Regions from separate parts of the Paenibacillus sp. FSL R5-0701 genome, predicted to be linked through region 2. Evidence: predicted binding sites of a transcription regulator. Region 2 holds the regulator's gene; each other region holds the start of a gene.
The links. Region 2 encodes Rex, which represses fermentation and respiration genes when NADH is low (regulators of the CRP and FNR family bind a similar motif). Its sites were predicted from a motif close to TTGTGAAATATTTCACAA; they were not measured.
Positions count from the first base shown of each region.

Region 1 (4,296 bases), 2.8 Mb from region 2:
CCAGTTCGTCAGCAATGGCGGCGAAGCCACCGATAATCCTAGATATGATCAGTTGCGTGCAGCGATCAAAGCCAACAATGTCTCTGAATTGACGGTTCAATTCAACGGTCAAACGTATCTCGTGACCGGTCAATACAAGAAGGCACCTGATGGCGCCAAATCAGAAAATTTCTCAACGTATATTCCTCCTACGGATGAGGCAATTAGTGAGCTTGTAGCTGCAAGTGAAACTAACAATTTCCAATATCATCAGGAGCCAATGAAAGGTGACAGCATCTGGTTGACGTTGCTGACTTCCTTTATTCCTTTGATCATTATGTTCCTGCTGTTCTTCTTCCTGTTTAATCAGGCTCAAGGCGGCGGCGGTAAAGTAATGAACTTTGGTAAAAGCCGTGCTCGTCTCTACAACGAAGAGAAGAAGCGGGTTACATTTGAAGATGTTGCGGGTGCTGACGAAGAGAAACAGGAACTTGTTGAGGTTGTAGACTTCCTCAAGGACCCTCGTAAATTCGCAGCAGTAGGTGCGCGGATTCCTAAGGGCGTATTGCTCGTAGGGCCTCCAGGTACCGGTAAAACATTGCTCGCTCGTGCCGTAGCCGGTGAAGCGGGTGTACCATTCTTCACAATTTCAGGTTCCGACTTCGTGGAAATGTTTGTCGGTGTCGGTGCATCACGTGTTCGTGATTTGTTTGAAAATGCGAAGAAAAATGCCCCATGTATCATCTTTATCGATGAGATTGATGCTGTAGGACGTCAGCGTGGTGCTGGTCTCGGTGGTGGTCACGATGAACGTGAACAGACACTCAACCAGTTGCTTGTTGAGATGGACGGATTCGGAGTTAACGAAGGTATTATCATCATAGCCGCAACAAACCGTGCAGATATTTTGGACCCTGCCTTGCTGCGTCCTGGACGTTTTGACCGTCAAATTACGGTTGACCGCCCTGATGTAAGAGGTCGTGAAGCTGTCCTGAAAGTACATTCCCGTAATAAACCACTGACCAAAGATGTGAAGATGGATATTATCGCGAAGCGTACAACGGGTTTCTCTGGTGCGGATTTGGAGAATCTCTTGAACGAAGCGGCATTGCTTGCAGCGCGTCGTAACCGTAAAGATATTTCCATGAAGGAAGTTGACGAAGCGATTGACCGTGTCATCGTTGGTACGGAGAAGAAAAGCCGTGTCATCAGTGATCGCGAGAAACGAATCGTTGCTTATCACGAAGCAGGTCATACCATTGTAGGATACTTCCTCGAACATGCTGATATGGTACATAAAGTGACCATTATTCCGCGCGGACGTGCGGGTGGATATGTAATCATGTTGCCAAAAGAAGACCGTATGCTGGTTACCAAGCAGGAACTGCTGGATAAAGTAACCGGACTTCTCGGGGGTCGTGTAGCTGAAGAATTGTTCATCGGAGAAATTGGTACTGGTGCATACAGTGACTTCCAGCAAGCGACAGGTATCGTTCGCAGCATGGTTATGGAATACGGTATGAGTGAGAAATTGGGACCTATGCAATTCGGAAGTTCACAAGGACAGGTATTCCTTGGTCGGGATATCGGTCATGAACAGAATTACTCGGATTCCATTGCTTACGAGATTGATCAGGAAATGCAACGCTTTATCAATGACTGTTATGAGAAGTGTAAGGACTTGCTTGTTAAACATTCAAAAGAGATGCACCTGATCGCTCAAACTTTGCTTGAGGTTGAGACTTTGGAAATGGATCAGATCAAGCAATTGATCGAAACAGGTTCTTTGACTCCAAAAGCAGAGAATGACAATGATGGTGAAGGCACACCAACTGAAGGCGGAGAGCCAATCATCGACACCATCGGTGATGTGCGTGTTCGTATTCAAGGTAAAGATGAAACGCCTGAGCCACCAGCCGGAGATATTCCAAACGAAGCTCCGAATCTGGAAAAGGGTAATAACAATAACCCGGATGATGGCGGAACGAAGCCAACGTCTTAATGCACAATACATCTGGCTATGATAGCAGGTGAAATCAAGAGAGCCCTCGAGGCTCTCTTTTTTTATCCATTATTTTAAAAGAGGATAGATAAAGATAAACGGGAGTTAGATGGCGAACCAGTTAGCAAACAGGTGGTTACAGCGGTGTTCCGGGTCTTTTTCATTTATTGACAGAGTCGTGAACGTTGTGTAAATTAGTTGTTAAACCGCTTGTGATTCGTTTCTCAAGCGAAGATAACGACTTAGGTTAGCCCACGAAACAGCGCATGACGCTGTCCCGATAAAGGAGAGGATCACAGGTGGAAGCTCTGGCTTTAGAGCGCAAGGCTGAGATGAACCGCGAGCTGCGTGCGCGGCTTATGGAGTTGAAGAAGGAACGTAACGCCATTATTCTTGCCCATTATTATCAACGTGACGAAGTACAGGAGGTTGCCGACTTCCGTGGAGATTCGTTTCTATTAGCCCAGAAGGCAGCCCAAACAGATGCAGATGTGATCGTTTTCTGTGGTGTTCATTTTATGGGTGAAAGCGCTAAAATTCTTGCGCCAAATAAAACAGTTATTATCCCGGACGAACGTGCGGGCTGCCCAATGGCAGATATGGTGAATGTGGATGGACTACGCAAATTAAAAGCACAACATCCTAATGCCAAGGTGGTTACGTATATCAATTCCTCTGCTGAGATCAAGGCAGAGACTGACATCTGTTGTACATCGGCGAACGCAGTCCGGGTTATTCAATCGGTGGATTCCGACGAAATTATCTGGGTACCGGATAAAAATCTTGGACATTATGTACAGCAGCATACAGACAAGAAAATGATTATCTGGGAAGGTTACTGCAACACTCATGATATGCTTACAGTCAAAGATGTGGTAGAGATGAGAGCTAAGCACCCCAATGCAGAGTTTGTTGTCCATCCAGAGTGTCGCCCTGAGGTTGTGGAAATGGGTGATTTTGTAGGCAGCACAACAGCTATTCTGGAGTATTGCAAAAATTCATCAGCGAAGGAATTTATCGTAGGTACCGAAGATGGTACAGGATATCAGCTTCGTCTGGATAGTCCGGGTAAACAGTTCCACTTTGCTACCAAGTTCCTCGTATGTCCCAACATGAAGGTGAACAACTTGAAGAAACTGGTGAAATGCCTGGAAACGATGAAGCCGCAAATCTACGTGCCACCGGCCGTTGCCGACAAAGCCAGAGAATCACTAGAGCGCATGTTGTTGGTAAAGTAGGATGCGCTACTCTTGCTCCAAGACAGGTGAATAACATGATACCGCAATATTTAGTTGATTTTGATCTGTCTGCGCTACCCATGGTAGAGACGGATGTACTGGTTATAGGCTCTGGGATTGCTGGTTTGTTTACTGCCATTAAGGCAAGTGAACAACAACGTGTATTAATGATCACGAAGAAGTCATTACTTGAAAGTAACACCAGATATGCGCAGGGAGGCATCGCTGCGGTTATTGCTGAGGATGATTCACCTGCTTACCACTTGCAGGACACACTTGTAGCAGGAGCGGGCTTATGCCGCTCCGAAGCGGTAGAGGTATTGGTGAATGAGGGTCCGGACGGAGTGAAGGAACTGATTCGTTTGGGTACTTTATTTGATCTGGAGAACGGCGAGTTGGCGTTGACGCAGGAAGGTGCGCATAGCCACCGCCGTATTTTGCATGCCAATGGAGATGCAACGGGATATGAGATTGTACGTGCGCTTGCTGTTGAAGTGAATGAGCATCCCGGGATTGAAGTATGGGATGAGCATTTTGTTGTTGACCTGATTACAGATCGAGATCGAGGGGAGTGCATTGGCGCTCTGGTTCAGAAGGATGACGGATCACAAGTGATCGTGAAGGCACAGGCAACTGTTCTTTGCTCTGGTGGGGCAGGACAACTATACCGATACACGACGAATCCCGATGTAGCTACTGCCGATGGTGTAGCCATGGCCTATCGGGCTGGGGCTATTGTTCGTGACATGGAATTTATCCAATTCCACCCTACCTCTCTTTGTTACCCGGGGGCCCCGCGTTTCCTGGTGTCAGAAGCCGTACGCGGCGAAGGCGCATATTTGCGCAATGTGAAGGGCGAGCGCTTCATGGATCGTTATCATGTCCAACTTGAACTGGCCCCACGCGATATCGTGGCACGAGCGATTGTTAGTGAAATGGAGTCCACCAACAGTACCTTTGTGTACTTGGACATTACACATGAACAGCCAGAGATGATCAAGCATCGGTTCCCTACCATATATGAGACTTGTATGCGTTATGGATTAGACATGACAACGGACTGGATTCCCGTTGCAC
Region 1 is NZ_CP150230.1:64,200-68,495, forward strand. It holds gene ftsH (ATP-dependent zinc metalloprotease FtsH) at 1-1,981, shown strand, start outside; gene nadA (quinolinate synthase NadA) at 2,281-3,219, shown strand; gene nadB (L-aspartate oxidase) at 3,255-4,296, shown strand, end outside.
Region 1: the regulator Rex is predicted to act here: its motif matches at 2,192-2,209, upstream of nadA (quinolinate synthase NadA).

Region 2 (4,296 bases):
CGTATGAGCGATGCCTTGTTCGGTCTGTTGCCTGAACGAAGTGATGCTTCACCGGGAGAAACGGGGCAATTTTCACTGCGTCTGAAAGCATCTCAGAAACCTGCGAAATGGCAGGAGTTGCAGGATCTGGAGAACCAGATCTATGTGACTCTGGGCGATTTGGTTCGCAAAGGGGACAAATTGCTGCTTGAGGTGAAAGAAGATCAGGATGATTATCAATCGGATAGTCTGATCACAGACATTACAGGATTGCTGAAAGATCTGACCACATTGAAGGAGAATCTACGTTTCTTCATGCGTATGGATGACGCCAAAACGGTGTACTGGATGGAAGCCAGCGGCCAGTTCCGCAGTAAATCTCTCCAGCTGTATGCCGTACCTGTAGATGTCAGTGCACAGCTTAAGGATTTGTTTTTTGACAAAAAGAAAAGTGTTGTGCTTACATCGGCTACGCTCTCTGTGGATAAGTCATTCCAGTTCATGATTGAACAGCTTGGCTTGCAGGAAGCTTCCGAGAATAATCGGCTGTTAACGTCGATGCTGCCATCACCTTTCAACTATCGCGATCAGGCACTTCTGGTGATTCCGCGTGATTTCCCAAGTGTGAAGGGAAGTGTGGGTGATGCGCACTTTGTTAATATGCTGGTGCAATCACTCGCAGAGACGGCAATTGCCACGCGTGGACGCATGATGGTTCTGTTTACTTCATACAAGATGCTGCGACAGGTCTATGATCCGCTGAAGGAGGCGCTATCTGGTAACGACATCTCGTTGCTTGGGCAAGGCGTTGACAGTGGAAGTCGTTCCAAATTGACTCGCAGGTTCCAAGATGCCAAAGCAACGGTACTTTTGGGCACAAGCAGCTTCTGGGAGGGTGTAGATATCCCGGGAGAGGCCCTAACCTGTCTCGCTATTGTTCGACTGCCTTTCCAGCCACCGAATCATCCGTTGGTGGAAGCCAAGAGTGAGCTGCTTCAGGAACAGAAGAAAAATCCGTTCATGAAACTGTCCGTGCCGCAAGCGGTCATTCGTTTCAAACAGGGATTTGGCCGGTTGGTGCGTACAGCGAAGGACAGAGGAATTGTCATTGTTTATGATACACGGGTGATTGAAGCGTACTATGGTAAATTCTTTTTATATTCATTACCTGGTCCCAAAATGGAACACATGCTCACGGAGCAGATGGTTCCACGAATTACCGAGTGGTTGGAAAAATCTGCTAATGAACAAAAATAATGGTTGTTTTGTTCGTTACATCATTGCATGACACTATCGTTTGGCGTTAAACTTTATTAGATATTTCCGTATCCGATTAAAGCAGTTGCACGTAAGAACTTATAACCTAAATTACAAGGAGCATTCTGTATAAAATGTCACGTTTATCTTTGAGTTTATACAGAATGCTCATCTTTTCATCTATTATTTTATCGTGGCCTTGGTAAGGGGGAGCAAGAATGAAATCGGATAAAATTTCGGAAGCGGTGGTACGACGTCTGCCTGTATACTTGCGTTATTTGAACGAGTTGCATCAGCGTGAGGTGGCTACTGTTTCTTCTCAAGAGCTTGGACAGAGGCTGGACCTGAATCCGGCCCAAATTCGTAAAGACCTGGCTTACTTCGGTGATTTTGGTCGTAAAGGGATCGGGTATGATGTATCCTATTTGATCGAGAAAATTCGTCACATTCTCAAGATTGATCAGCAAATTAATGTAGCTCTGGTAGGCGCGGGTAATCTAGGTCAAGCCTTGTCCAACTACAACGCATATCTGAAAGACAACATGAAGATTGTTGCTGTATTTGATGCATATGGACCGAAGATTGGTAGTCAAATCAACAGTTTGACAGTAAAACCAATGGATGAATTGACGGAGGCGGTTAAAACGGATAACATCCGCATCGGAATTATCACGGTTCCGGATACGGAAGCCCAAAATGTAGCCGATCAGCTTATTGAATCCGGAATCGAAGCGATCCTTAATTTTGCACCAACAATTCTAAAAACACCGCCGCATATCCGCATTCACCATGCTGACTTTACTACGGATCTGCTTAGTTTGGCCTATTACTTGGAGACTGGAAAGGACGACGAGGAAGATGACAACAAATAGATGGGTAATCCACAACGGCAAATTTGCCGTTAATGAAGGCGCAACATGGAACGTGGTTCAAGGATACATGGTTGTTGAGAATGACAAGATTGTGCATATTGGTGAGACATTGCCGGATGAAGACAAAAATTGTACCAAAGTGGATGGAAAAGGATTGTTCTTCCTGCCGGGTCTGATCAATACGCATGGTCATGCAGCAATGTCGTTGCTCAGAGGGCACGGAGACGATCTTGCGTTGCAAGTATGGTTGCAGGAAAAAATGTGGCCGATGGAAGCAAAATTGACTTCAGAAGACGTATATTGGGGAACTTCGCTATCGGTGCTTGAAATGTTGAAAGGCGGAACTACAGCTTTCCTGGACATGTACGATCACATGGATCAAGTGGCCAAAGTTGTGGAGCAATCCGGCGTTAGAGCAGCACTGGCACGTGGTGTAATCGGGCTGTGCTCGGAAGAAGAGCAATTGCGGAAGCTGGAGGAGTCGGCAGCGTTTGCACGTGAGTGGAATGGACAGGCAGATGGTCGTATAACAGCTGTAATCTCGCCACATGCACCATATACATGCCCTCCTGACTACATAGAGAAGCTTGTGCAGGTCGCGAACGACCTAAACCTTCCCCTTCATACACATATGTCGGAAACGCTTCGTGAAGTCGAGCAGAACGTGGCTGATTATGGACTGCGTCCTGTGGCACATCTGGAGAAACTGGGCTTTTTCTCTCGTCCATCCCTGGTTGCACATGCGGTGCATCTGAATGACGAAGAGATTGAGATTCTGGCCCGTCATGATGTGGCTGTATCCCATAACCCGGGAAGTAACCTGAAACTCGCTTCCGGTGTTGCGCGGGTACCTGCGTTGCTGAAAGCAGGAGTTACCGTGTCACTCGGAACAGACGGACCGGCAAGCAACAACAACCTGGATATGTTCGAGGAAATGAGACTGGCTGCATTGATCCACAAAGGTGTATCTGGTGACCCGACGGCAGTGCCAGCAGGCGAAGCGTTACTACTCGGAACGTCATACGGTGCCAAATCTATCTTCTTGAACAATACCGGAGCACTCCAGGTCGGCATGAAGGCTGACTTTATCGCCTTGGACATTGAACAGGCACATTTCTATCCACATACAGACCTGATCTCACATGCGATCTACTCGGCTTCTGCCAAAGATGTTGAGCACGTATGGGTGGATGGAAAACAAGTGGTGAAACATGGCGAATGTCTTACGCTGGATGAAGAACGCATTTTGCGGGAGTCTCAATTGGCATTTGATGGTCTGCTTGCTCGTTAATTGCAGGACAGCATCATAGGGAAAGGAAGTTCGGCTTTTGAAGAAAAAAAAGAAGTGGATATGGATTTCGCTGCTTGCACTGGTTCTGATTCTGTTTGGACTTCAGCGTTATTACGTCTATGTCACGCAGGACCAGCGCAAGGAAGAAGCGCTCGCTATACAGGCAGCACAGAAGCAACTGGGCATTACATCCTATGATGAATTGCGCAAGTACATCTGGGGAGACAAAGAAGGCTCTGACAACATCTACTGGACCCTGATCGGCAAAAACAAGGATAACCAGGATGTTATGGTCTGGGTTAAGTTCGACGCAAACAATCAACCTGCTACGGGTGCAAACGCTGTACACAGTGAATTGCTACAGAATGGTATGTCCGAAGCGCAGATACGCAATCGCTTCAGTTCTGAGGTTCCTGCCGGCGAGATTAAGCGAATCATGCCCGGAGTTGTGAATGGAATATATGTGTGGCAAGTGTATTATAAAGACGGTACGCATAACCACTATCGCTTTTATCGTTTTAGCAATGGAGAACAGGTGGACCTGATCTACACACTCCCGAACAGCTAGAACAAATAGAGTGACATAACTAGAGAATTTAAAGAAATGAAAGAACCGGCAGACGGATATCCGACTGAACCGGTTCTTTGTGTTGCCTGTAAACATATTTGATTTAAATAGTTAAAATTAATAATTTATTCATATTTTCGCCTTCGAAATTGTATATACGATGTGATATACTCAGATATGTACTCAAAGTTACATTCAAAAACAAATAATCCTGTCGAAATTCTCGCAGGAGTCAATGTGCACATATTCGTATATACCAATAAGCCAGTAAGTTGGGCCAAATTCTGGGAGGGGTAATTCACTTGAAGCTAAAAGTATTGCCTATTGCT
Region 2 is NZ_CP150230.1:4,392,659-4,396,954, reverse strand. It holds gene dinG (ATP-dependent DNA helicase DinG) at 1-1,236, shown strand, start outside; gene MKZ13_RS19250 (redox-sensing transcriptional repressor Rex) at 1,455-2,108, shown strand; gene MKZ13_RS19245 (amidohydrolase) at 2,095-3,399, shown strand; gene MKZ13_RS19240 (DUF5590 domain-containing protein) at 3,437-3,967, shown strand; gene MKZ13_RS19235 (hypothetical protein) at 4,270-4,296, shown strand, end outside.

Region 3 (4,296 bases), 560 kb from region 2:
ACAGTTATTGGTATCTGCGCACGTTATATCCATACCTCATCTTCCATCATTCATACGGATGACTACGATGCAGCCAAAGAACTGATCGTGAAGCTGGTCAAAGGTCTTGATCGGACAACGATGAATACCATAATTAATAACGCGTAATTGCTGACAAGAGACCTCCTAACAATCGGGAGGTCTTTTTTTATATTCACAACGATATCAGTTAGACACGTAGATTAATAGGCCGAACATTATAGGGAATTATACATAAGATACAATAACGGAAGATGAATTAAACACCAAGCAGCGGGGGACCTGTTATGGCAGTGAGAAGGAATGGAAAATCGAATAAAGGCTCCAAAAAAACAAATGCCGCAAACACCCTTCTCAATGGCAACCTTAAAGGAAGAAATCTGGAACTTATCGTTGCAGCATTACTGGTCAGTGGGAAGTTAAGAGTGGATGCGGTCACGTTGTTTCGAGAAGCTACACTGGTCGTTGAACTGGTCGGACAATATAAAACGTTACAAAATATCACACCATCGAATCAAGACAAACTGGTGCAATTCCTGGATGAGATTGGTGGGGACATGACGTTGAATGATGTTATACGGGCTTTCCAACAAAGAATCAATTCTTAACGCCAAGAAATGAGGTTGAAGTGATGTCTGACTTTGACGGAAATGGGTTCGCTGAACTACTGATCATTGTCATTCTTATTGTTTTATTTGTATTTGGTTCTTCCGATATTGACGACCTGACTGATTCTCCTTCTCAATCCTGAATTGGCTAGGTTAATACGATCCATTCATTATGAAATGCATTCCTGTAAACGCCAGCCCACAATATGCGGGCTGGCGTTTTTGGATGGCTATAGAAATAGCGGTGAGAATGCAATCCAGGCCAAAATAAGAGTAAGCACAATGCAGACATTCTCTACAACGGCCCCACGCTTGGTCCCTGTACTCATCAGATTCACCCGTATGCGCCACTTAAGCGGTGGTAACGGACGAATACCCCGATTGGTTAGTGAATCGGCCAACAGATGCATCGCATATGCCGTGCCTCCCGCTACCCAGATCTCCGGTCCCTGCTGCTGGGTCGTGCTGTACAACAAGCCCGCCCATATTGCTGTTCCATATAAGGTATGCGTCAACCCCCTATGAGTTAGCGTGGTGCACAGCATAAGCAGGCTACCTGCAATCAGATTCCACGGGGCAAATGCGTGACCATAAAAGACCAGCCCGAGTCCAATCGCAAACATCAACACTTTGCGAAGCGAACGCGAAGGAAGGAATGACACAAGCGCAATGAGGATCGCAAGCAACAGGTTCCATGGTTTGGCATGAACATAGAAGTACACAAATACAGCTGTGGGCAACAGAATCGTCTGTAACAGCCTGATCAGACTGTTAGGCAAGGCTTTGGATACCAGCAGCGAATTCGGCTCATCAATGTCAGGCAATAACGAACCAATCATAGCAACCGTAACTGCCGGCGCTGTCACCGGCATACCGGCCAACTGCAGAACAGAAAGCGACACGCCTGTCCCGATAATAAGGTGGGATCTTCCCATCATGATGCAAAAACGTCCTTTCGAAGAAATCGGGAACAATACGGCCCATTTCCGATTTTACAACGAAAACAAAATAAGAACAATAGTTCGCATTTCTTATTTGTATGAAAATAAATATCATTTTCTGTGATGGGGCTCACACTATTATATTTATGACTCTTTTATCTTTATTAGTGAATTAAATCACATAAACTGTCGTCAACTACTTGTATAATTTCAAATATAAACCACTAAAATTGTTGGTAATGTACAGCGTCTAACCAAGGAGGCATACACACATGAACGGAAAAAAAGAGAAACTCGTTATCATAGGTAACGGAATGGCAGGAATCAGTACCGTAGAACAAATTTTGAAATTAACTACGCGATTTGATATTACTGTTTTTGGCACAGAGCCCTACCCTAACTACAACCGCATTATGTTGTCCTATGTATTGGAAGGAAGCAAAACACTGGATGACATCGTCCTGAATGATCTCCACTGGTATCAGGATTATGGTATTACCCTCCATACAGGAACAACCGTAACCCGAATTGATTCGGATACCCATGAGGTTGTGACGGAGGATGGAACTTGCTTCCCTTATGACAAAATCATCATTGCGACAGGCTCTAACTCCTTTATTCTCCCAGTACCTGGACATGACAAAGAAGGTGTTGTCGGTTTCCGCGATATCGCCGATTGCAATGTCATGCTGGAAGCTGCTAAGCAGTATAAACGAGCGGCCGTTATCGGAGGCGGACTGCTAGGCCTTGAAGCTGCCAAAGGGTTGGTACAACTTGGCATGGAAGTTACCGTAGTGCACTTGATGCAGGATCTGATGGAGCGTCAGCTTGATCCGCAAGCTTCAGCCATGTTGAAGGCGGAACTCGAACGTCAGGGTATCCGGTTCAAAATGGGTGCGCAGACTTCCGAACTGCTGGGCGGCGAACGGGTTGAAGGGATACGTTTTGCAGATGATACGGTTCTGAATGTTGATTTTGTGGTCATGGCTGTAGGCATTAAACCCAATACGGCTGTAGCCCGCGAAAGCGGTATGGAAGTCAACCGGGGTATTGTCGTGGATGACTATATGCAGACTTCACTTGAGAATGTGTACTCGGTCGGGGAATGTACAGAGCACCGCGGGGTATGTTACGGCCTCGTTGCCCCATTGTTCGAACAAGGTATGATTCTGGCGAAACATATCTGCGGGGTTGAAACGGCTCCTTATGAAGGTTCTGTTGTATCTACGAAATTGAAAATTTCGGGTGTAGACGTCTTTTCAACCGGTGAATTCATCGACAGTCCGGAGCACACCGTCATTTCGCACAAAGATGACTGGAAACGGACTTACAAAAAAATTCTGCTTCGTGATAATAAAATGGTCGGCGCCGTGCTCTTCGGTGACATTACGGATTCTGCCGAATTGCAGAAGCTGATTAAACAACAGACCGAAATGACCGAAGAATTGTATGGTTCGCTCATGGGTACAGGCTGCGGTGGTCATAAGAAAGCAACCTCTGTTGAAACGATGCCCGAGGACGAGATCGTCTGTGGATGTAACGGGGTAACCAAAGGAACCATTGTGGATGTCATTACAAACCAGGGCCTTACTACTGTAGATGAAATCAAAGCCTGTACTGGTGCAACCCGCTCTTGCGGTGGTTGTAAACCGGTTGTGGAACAGATTCTGCAATATGTACTTGGAGACAGTTTCAGCAGTGGAGCCAAACAGGGAATATGCGGATGTACTTCCATGGGACGGGATGAGATTGTAGCCGAGATTCGTGCAAAGGGATTACAAACGACCAAAGAGGTCATGAATGTACTGGGTTGGAGTCAACCTGAAGGTTGTTCCAAATGTCGTCCGGCGATCAACTACTACCTTGGCATGATTGCACCAGATACACACGAAGATGAGAAAGAATCCCGTTTTGTTAACGAACGTATGAACGCGAATATTCAAAAGGATGGAACGTATACGGTTGTACCTCGGATGTATGGCGGGGTGACTACACCAGCGGACCTTAAACGAATCGCTGACGTATCAGTCAAATATGATGTGAAAGCAGTCAAAGTGACTGGGGGTCAGCGTCTCGACTTGATTGGTGTTAAAAAAGAAGATCTGACCAAAGTCTGGGCTGAACTGGATATGCCTTCAGGTTATGCTTACGCCAAATCGCTGCGTACGGTCAAAACATGTGTCGGCTCCCAATTCTGCCGATTCGGCACACAGGATTCCATGGCCATGGGCGCTCGCATCGAACGTAAATTCGAACGTCTGGATCTTCCAGCCAAGTTTAAATATGCTGTCAACGGTTGTCCGCGGAACTGTGCAGAAGCATGTACAAAAGATATCGGTATCGTTGGTAACGACGGCGGCTGGGAAATCTTCATCGGCGGTAACGGCGGTATTAAATCAAGACTTGCTGATTCCCTATGTAAAGTGAAAACGGATGAAGAGTTGATTGAACTGTGTGGAGCCATCATGCAATATTACCGCGAGACAGGTAACTATCTGGAACGGACGTCCGAGTGGGTGGAACGCATGGGGCTGGAGCATATTCGTTCGGTGGTTGTAGATAACCTTGAGGAACGTAAAGCGTTGATGCAGCGGATTGAATTTGCACTTGAGCATGTTGAAGAACCTTGGCAAAAAGCGATTCGCAATGAAGAAGGCCAAAGCAAAATGTTCCATGGTATCGAAGTATCGGCTCGTCCATAAGTAAGTTCGCAAGATTAATATTGCCGG
Region 3 is NZ_CP150230.1:4,955,498-4,959,793, forward strand. It holds gene MKZ13_RS21925 (M42 family metallopeptidase) at 1-147, shown strand, start outside; gene MKZ13_RS21930 (hypothetical protein) at 306-626, shown strand; gene MKZ13_RS21935 (metal-dependent hydrolase) at 857-1,564, opposite strand; gene nirB (nitrite reductase large subunit NirB) at 1,840-4,269, shown strand.
Region 3: the regulator Rex is predicted to act here: its motif matches at 1,733-1,750, upstream of nirB (nitrite reductase large subunit NirB).